Linked DNA regions of Candidatus Thiodictyon syntrophicum. The protein of the gene in region 1 interacts with the protein of each later gene in a pairwise test. Links are inferred from orthologs where the notes say so. Each region holds a gene or a part of one and is shown on either strand. Other genes may lie near its edges. The genes, in order: THSYN_RS22235 and mobA.

Evidence for each region.
Region 2: the proteins of THSYN_RS22235 (region 1) and mobA interact in binary tests that used the Escherichia coli proteins (3 or more experiments, as listed by UniProt). The link is inferred for Candidatus Thiodictyon syntrophicum from one-to-one orthologs.

Annotation. Positions count from the first base shown.
Region 1 is NZ_CP020370.1:5,265,268-5,268,416, reverse strand. The notes cover bases 315-3,149. They hold THSYN_RS22235 (molybdopterin molybdotransferase MoeA), read right to left. Parts: upstream 2,449-3,149; coding sequence 1,180-2,448; downstream 315-1,179. Other genes in these bases: moaB (molybdenum cofactor biosynthesis protein B), read right to left, coding at 2,632-3,149; moaD (molybdopterin converting factor subunit 1), read right to left, coding at 759-1,013; THSYN_RS22245 (hypothetical protein), read right to left, coding at 315-679. Outside these bases: more of THSYN_RS22245, read right to left, coding at 1-314. UniProt on the Escherichia coli protein: Catalyzes the insertion of molybdate into adenylated molybdopterin with the concomitant release of AMP.
Region 2 is NZ_CP020372.1:167,726-170,904, forward strand. Bases 63-2,927 are described here. They hold mobA (molybdenum cofactor guanylyltransferase MobA), read left to right. Parts: upstream 63-1,124; coding sequence 1,125-1,730; downstream 1,731-2,927. Other genes in these bases: mprF (bifunctional lysylphosphatidylglycerol flippase/synthetase MprF), read right to left, coding at 63-768; THSYN_RS31960 (4a-hydroxytetrahydrobiopterin dehydratase), read right to left, coding at 1,821-2,186; THSYN_RS31965 (VF530 family protein), read right to left, coding at 2,289-2,516; THSYN_RS31970 (TonB-dependent receptor), read right to left, coding at 2,660-2,927. In the rest of the region: more of mprF, read right to left, coding at 1-62; more of THSYN_RS31970, read right to left, coding at 2,928-3,179. UniProt on the Escherichia coli protein: Transfers a GMP moiety from GTP to Mo-molybdopterin (Mo-MPT) cofactor (Moco or molybdenum cofactor) to form Mo-molybdopterin guanine dinucleotide (Mo-MGD) cofactor.

The DNA.
Region 1 (3,149 bases):
CCATCAAGGCCTGGGGCAGGTCTGTCAGGCTGCGCGCCAGATTCTGGATCGACCATTGTCCCAGTGCGTCCACGGCGGCGGCGAGCGCGGCGAGTGACGCGAGGGGGCGGCACAGGACGTCGGGGTCGGTGGCGCCGTAGGTGATGACCTCCTGCCACCGCAGCCCGTCGTAATCCTGTGCCACCGTGAACACCAGCACCAGCATGGATTCCAGCCACAAGAACAGGGTGCTGACCCACATGGCCGAGCGGCGGGCGGTGGTGAAGCGGTACTCCTCACGCAGTTGGCCCTTCAGCGCCCCGTAGAAGCGCGGCAACAGCAGACCGACCAGCAGGACGTCCGCAAACAGCAGCGACCAATGGCGGGGGGAGAAGCTGAGCACGCTGACCAGGAGCAAGACGGCCAGTCCGGCGGACTTCAGGAGTTCGAGGCCGAGCAGGACGTAGCGGCGCCGTAGCCACCGAAACAATGAGCTCTTGTGCTCCATGCACTCGTTGAGGAAGACGCGTCGCCGGTACAGTGCCAGCTCGGCGCCCGAGACGAACAGGAGCAGGGTGACCAGGATCACCAGGGCGAGGGTCGCCACACAGTTGCTGCGATAGGCGTTGAGCTGCCAGGTCAACAGCAGCAGCCAGACGAGGGTCATGGTCAACAGACGTGGGAGATCGGCATAGGTCACGGGAAGCACCTCCGGTCGCGGTCGCCGACGGATGCTATCCCGCGCTGGCCGCCGGCGCCGTGGAAAGGGGCAATGGGCCTCAACCGCCGGTTACCGGCGGGAACAGGGCCACCTCGTCGGTATCCCGGACCCTGGTCTCGGGGCGCGCCAACTCCTGATTGACGGCGACCATCAGCCGTTCACCCGGGACCAGGGCCTGGGCCCAGACGCCGCCGCGCGCGCGCAGGTAGGCGACCAGGTCCGCCACGGTGGCGATCTCGGGCACCGGGGCGAGTTGCTCGTCAGCGGTGCCCAGGGTCTCGCGCAGGTGGGCAAAGTAGCGTATCCGGATCATTGATGTGGGCGGCCTTCGGGCAGATTGCAGGGGGGATGCGACCAAGCGGGTCCAGACTAAGACCGGCGGGGCAAGACCGCAAGCGCCGCCATCGCGGAACGCGCGATGGTGCGCGAAAAAAGCGCATGAACACGCATCACGAGCCAATAGGCAATGTCGGGCCGACTCAGGACAGGAGCCCCGCGAAGGGGAGGTAGACCACGGGGTCGCCGCGGGCGATGGTCTGCTGCGGCGCGATCTCGACCAGGCCCTCGGCCCAGGCGGCGGCGGACAGCGCGGCGGCCGAACGGGACTGGTGCGTGACGGCCTCCCAGTCGCCGGCCGCGCCGCGGATCAGTCGCGCCTGGACGAACTCCCGCCGACGGTCCGGGCGGGGCCAGTCGAAGCCGGCGGGTACCTTGATGCCGGGCGGCTCCAGGTCCCCGGTGACTCCCTGCATCCGCAGCAGCAGCGGCCGGGCGAACAGCAGCAGGCTGACGAACAGCGAAACCGGGTTACCCGGGCTGCCGAGGAAGGGGGTGCCGCGGATATGACCGAAGGCCAGTGGCTTGCCCGGGCGTACCGCAATCTGCCACAGGTCCAGGGTGCCGAGCCGTTCGATGGCCGGCTTCACATGGTCTTCCTCCCCCACCGAGACCCCGCCGCTGGCCAGGATCAGGTCCGCGCTGTCCGCCCCCCGGTTCAGGGTGTCCATGGTCGCCTCCAGGGTGTCCGGGACCAGCCCCAGATCGCTGACCTCGCAGCCCAGGCCCTCCAGCAAGCCCTTCATGGTAAAGCGGTTGGAGTTGTAGATTTGCCCCGGCCCCAGGGTCTCGCCGGGCCTCACCAGTTCATCGCCGGTGACGAACATGGCCACCCGCAGCCGGCGGTAGACCGCCAGCTCAGTCGCGCCCACGCCGGCGGCGAGCCCCAGGTGCTGGGGTCGCAGCCGCGTCCCCGCCGCCAGCACCGCGGTGCCCGCGCGGATGTCCTCGCCGGCGCGCCGGATGTTGGCGTCGGGGGTGAGACCCGCCGGGACCTCGACCCAGTCCCCGTCGCGCGTGCAGCGCTCCTGGATCACCACTGTATCCGCCCCCGGGGGGACGGGCGCACCGGTAAAGATCCGCGCCGCGGTGCCGGGTTCCAGGGGGCGACCGGGCGCGCCGGCCGGGATGCGCTGGGCGACCCGCAGCCGGGTGGGTTCCGCCGCCTGAAGATCGGCGCAGCACAGTGCATAACCGTCCATGGCGCTGTTGTCCCAGCCCGGCATGTCGATGGCGCTGACGAGCGGTCGGGCGAGGACCCGGCCCAGCGCCTGGTCGGTGGGGACGCACTCCTGCGCGGCGGGCGCCGTTGCGTGCGCGAGCAGCAGGTCCAGGGCCTCCTGCTTGGTCAGCAGGGGCCGCCCGGCGGGGTCCGGGCAGCCGTCCCGGTGGGGGTGCTGGTTCGTGGTCATCGCGCGGGCCCGCTCAGCCTAAAATCCACAGATGAACACAGATGGGCACAGATTTTCTTAAAATTGTCATACGTTTATCGCTGATGTCACAATCACGGGCAAGGTGAGCCCCGGCCAAGCGTAAGTCAATGAATAATCTGTGTTCATCTGTGTCCATCTGTGGATAACTACTCTTTACCAGTTTCAGCGCTCGCGCAGCCGCGGGATCAATTGGGCGAAGTTGCATGGGGGGGTACGGACATCGAGTTGGGCCAGGAGGATCTGCTCCCAGGCGGTCCGGCAGGCCCCGGTGGAGCCCGGCAGGCAGAAGATGAAGGTGCCGTTGGCGAGCCCCGCCAAGGCCCGGGACTGGACCGTGGAGGCCCCGATCTCGACGAACGACAGGGCCCGGAACAGCTCCCCGAAGCCCTCGATCTGTTTGTCGAGCAGGGGTGCCACCGCCTCCGGGGTGCTGTCGCGGCCGGTCAGTCCGGTGCCGCCGGTGCTCAAAACCACCTGGACCTGGGGGTCGGCAATCCAGCGCGAAAAGACCGCTCGCAACTGGTAGACATCGTCGCGCACAAGCTCGCGGGCGACCACCCGGTGTCCGGCCTCCTGCGCCTTGGCCTGGAGCAGGTCCCCGGAGCTGTCCTCGGCCGCGGTGCGGGTGTCGGAGACCGTCAGGACGGCGACGGCAAGCGGCACGAAGCCTTGGTCGGTGA
Region 2 (3,179 bases), on another replicon or contig:
GCCCGGGTTCAGGTGGGCGCCGCAGGCGAGCAGGCAACACCAGGCGACCAGCATCGCCAGGAGCCAGTCCAGCACCGAGATCGCCACCAGCGTGAGCCCCCCGCCCAGACCGAGGCGGGCGGTCCCGCTCAGCACCCGGTGCAGGACCGCCCGGTTCGCCGCCAGCGTCAGGAACACCGGCAGATAGGCGGCATAGGCGAGCAGGACGCTCAGTACCGCCCAGCGCGGCAGGACCCCCGGTACCAGGTTGGTGCGGCCCAGGGCCAGCGCCGCCAGTACCAGCACCGAGAGCCCGACCGGCACCGCCAACATGATCACCCCGGAGTAGAGCGAGGCGACCCGGGTCGCCACCCCGTCGCGGGTGAGCAGCAGGATGCGGATGCCCGAGCCCGCGAGCCCCGAAAGCCCGATCAGGTTGTTGGTGGTATTGGCGACCCAACTGTAGCGGACCAGGCGGTCCCAGGTCAGGTTGACCTTGAGCCAGCGGGCCATCCACCAGTCGTAGAGGACCATCTCGAAGACCGCCGCCAGGGCCAGGGCCTGGAGCCCCAGGAGCGCGACCCAGGGGATGCGGCGCAAGGCGGCTCGCAGCGTGTGAAAGTCGAACCCCTTGACCTCATACCAGGCGACCAGCGCGGTCACGACCACCAGCAGCGGCGGCACCCCGCGGCGCAGCCAGGCGAGCAGCACGGCGGCGCGGCGGTTGGGATTGGCCGACGCCGCGGCGCCCGCGGCGGCGGGGTCCAGGGTCTTGAGTGGACGGGTCATGGTGACCTCGGGCGGGCCGCCCGTGCGTCGACGATGAAGGTGACTGCGGTAATGCTCCCATGCCCGGGCGGAGCGCGCAATGTGGGCGGCGGCGCAGGCCCGGTTGCGTTGTCAAGGGGGCCGAACCATCATCCCGACGAGGTGAACTCCGGACAACGTTGTGCCCGCCTGACCGACCGGAGGTCGAGGCTTCAGCCGGACCGGGCGCGGCGGCCCCCCAGGGCCATGAAGGCTCGTCCGTCACCCTGCGGCGCCGCGGCGAACTCAGATGCCGCCTTTCCGGCGCGGCTGGAGCCGCTCCCACAACGTCGCTGCGCGACTTTAACGGCTTCACGGCTCGACCACCGGACTCCAGGATGCACACACCCTCCCCCTCCCGCGCCGCCATCACCGGGGTCATCCTGGCCGGCGGCCAGTCCAGCCGCCTGGGTGGCCACGACAAGGGGCTGCGGCCCTTCGCCGGTCGGCCGCTGGTCGAATGGGTCATCGCCGCCCTGGCCCCGCAGGTCGACACCCTGCTGATCAGCGCCAACCGCAACCTGGAGCGCTATGCCGACTATGGCCTGCCGGTGGTCGCCGATCTGGACCCGGGCTTCCAGGGACCCCTGGCCGGCATTCGCAGCGCCATGCGGGCGGCCGCCACCGCGTGGATCATTACCCTGCCCTGTGACGGCCCCTACCCCGCCCCCGACCTGGTCGCGCGGCTGCTGCTCGCCCTGCGCACCCAGGCCGGAGACCTCGCGGTCGCCACGGACGGCCAGCGCCTGCAACCGGTCCATGCCCTGCTGCCGGTGGCGCTGGCCACTGATCTGGAGACCTTCCTGGCCGCCGGTGAGCGCAAGCCCACCCGGTGGTATGACCGCCACCGGGTCGCCCTGGCGGATTTCAGCGATCGGCCGGACTGCTTCGCCAACATCAACACCCCGGACGACGCCTTGGCGCTGGAGCGGCGCCCGCCCTGACAGCCTGCCAACAGCGAGGCCGCTGGTCCGCTGTGCGGACCGAACGCCGCCGCCGGCCGCCACGACCATCGAGTCACGCGAACGGCCCCCTCAGTCGTACTTGATGTACTTGAAACGCGGATCATCCGGCGTGCCCTCCAGGGCACTGGCCGGTCCGGGCCGCCAGCCGACGGTCTCCTCGATCTTGCGGGCCAGTTCGAAGTCCTTGTCGGTCACCCCCTTGGCCGAGTGGGTCACCAGCTTCACGATCACGAAGGCATAGGATACGGCCAGATCCGGGTGGTGCCAGGCCGCCTCCGCCAGGTGTCCCACCGTATTGACCACCATCAGGGTGCCCTTCCAGCCGCTGGTGCGGTATTTGCGCCTGAGCCAGCCATCCTCGTAATACCAATGGGGCAGTTCGGCCGCGATCCGCGCGCGGATCTCCTCCTCGCTGTAGACCTTTTCATCAGACATGGTTGCAGTCTCCTTCAGGTCGGAAGGGGCATTCGCCCCGTCCGCAATGTGTGCGCCGGACCGGCCGGTCCGCGGTATGGATCGGCGACGGCAAAAAAGGTGTCAACCGCGCGTCGTCAATGTAGAAACATACAAAGCCTCCACCTGCGCCCTGGCCCAGGGAGTTCGTCGCAGAAACGTCAAACTCGATTTCACGGATGGCTCATGCTTGAAACAATTGATGTTGATCCGGTCGGCGAGACCATCCCAGCCGTAATGATCGACCAGCTTCAGGACCACGGTTTCCAGACTGACCCCGTGTAATGGATTCTTCGGTTGCTCACCGGTCATTGCTCAAGACCCCGGGCGCGTGGAGGAACGCGACGTCCGCGCCCTGTTGGAACAGAACCTCACGGGAGACCCCATCATGCAAACCTTCGTCGACCGCTACATCGAGCAAGGCAGGAACTCGTGGTCGGTCCGCGCAGTATCCGCTAAAAGCGAACCTTCAGCGTCACGCCCGCAAAGGGGGCCGTGGCATAATCCGCGGCCGCCAGTTTGTCGCCTTGGGCATTCTCCAGTCGGAGATTGCCCGCCGTCTTGGCCCCGGCGATCAGGCTCAGGCTGCCGAAGCGCCCGAGGGTGCGCACGACGCCCAGATAGACCGGGATGGAGCTGTCCTGGCCCACGCCGTTGGGGGCCGGGCCCTGGTCGTTCAGGCGAAAGCGCTCGTTCTCATAACGCGCGCCGAGACTGAGGGTCCAGGCGTCCGCGGGCCGCCATTCCAGGACCAGACCGGGTCCGCGGCTGGCCGCGAGACCGCCACCGGTGTTCAGGCTCAGGGTGTCGGTCAGGCGCCAGTCCAACGCGAGGATCGGGAACAGGCTGGCGTCACCCTCGATCTCGGAGAAGGCGCCGAACCCGGGGCCGATGGTCAAGCGGTCGCTGACCCGGTAACTGGCGGCGGCCAGCACCCCGCCGAAGGCCCCGTCATCCAGGGCTGCCCCGTCCTCT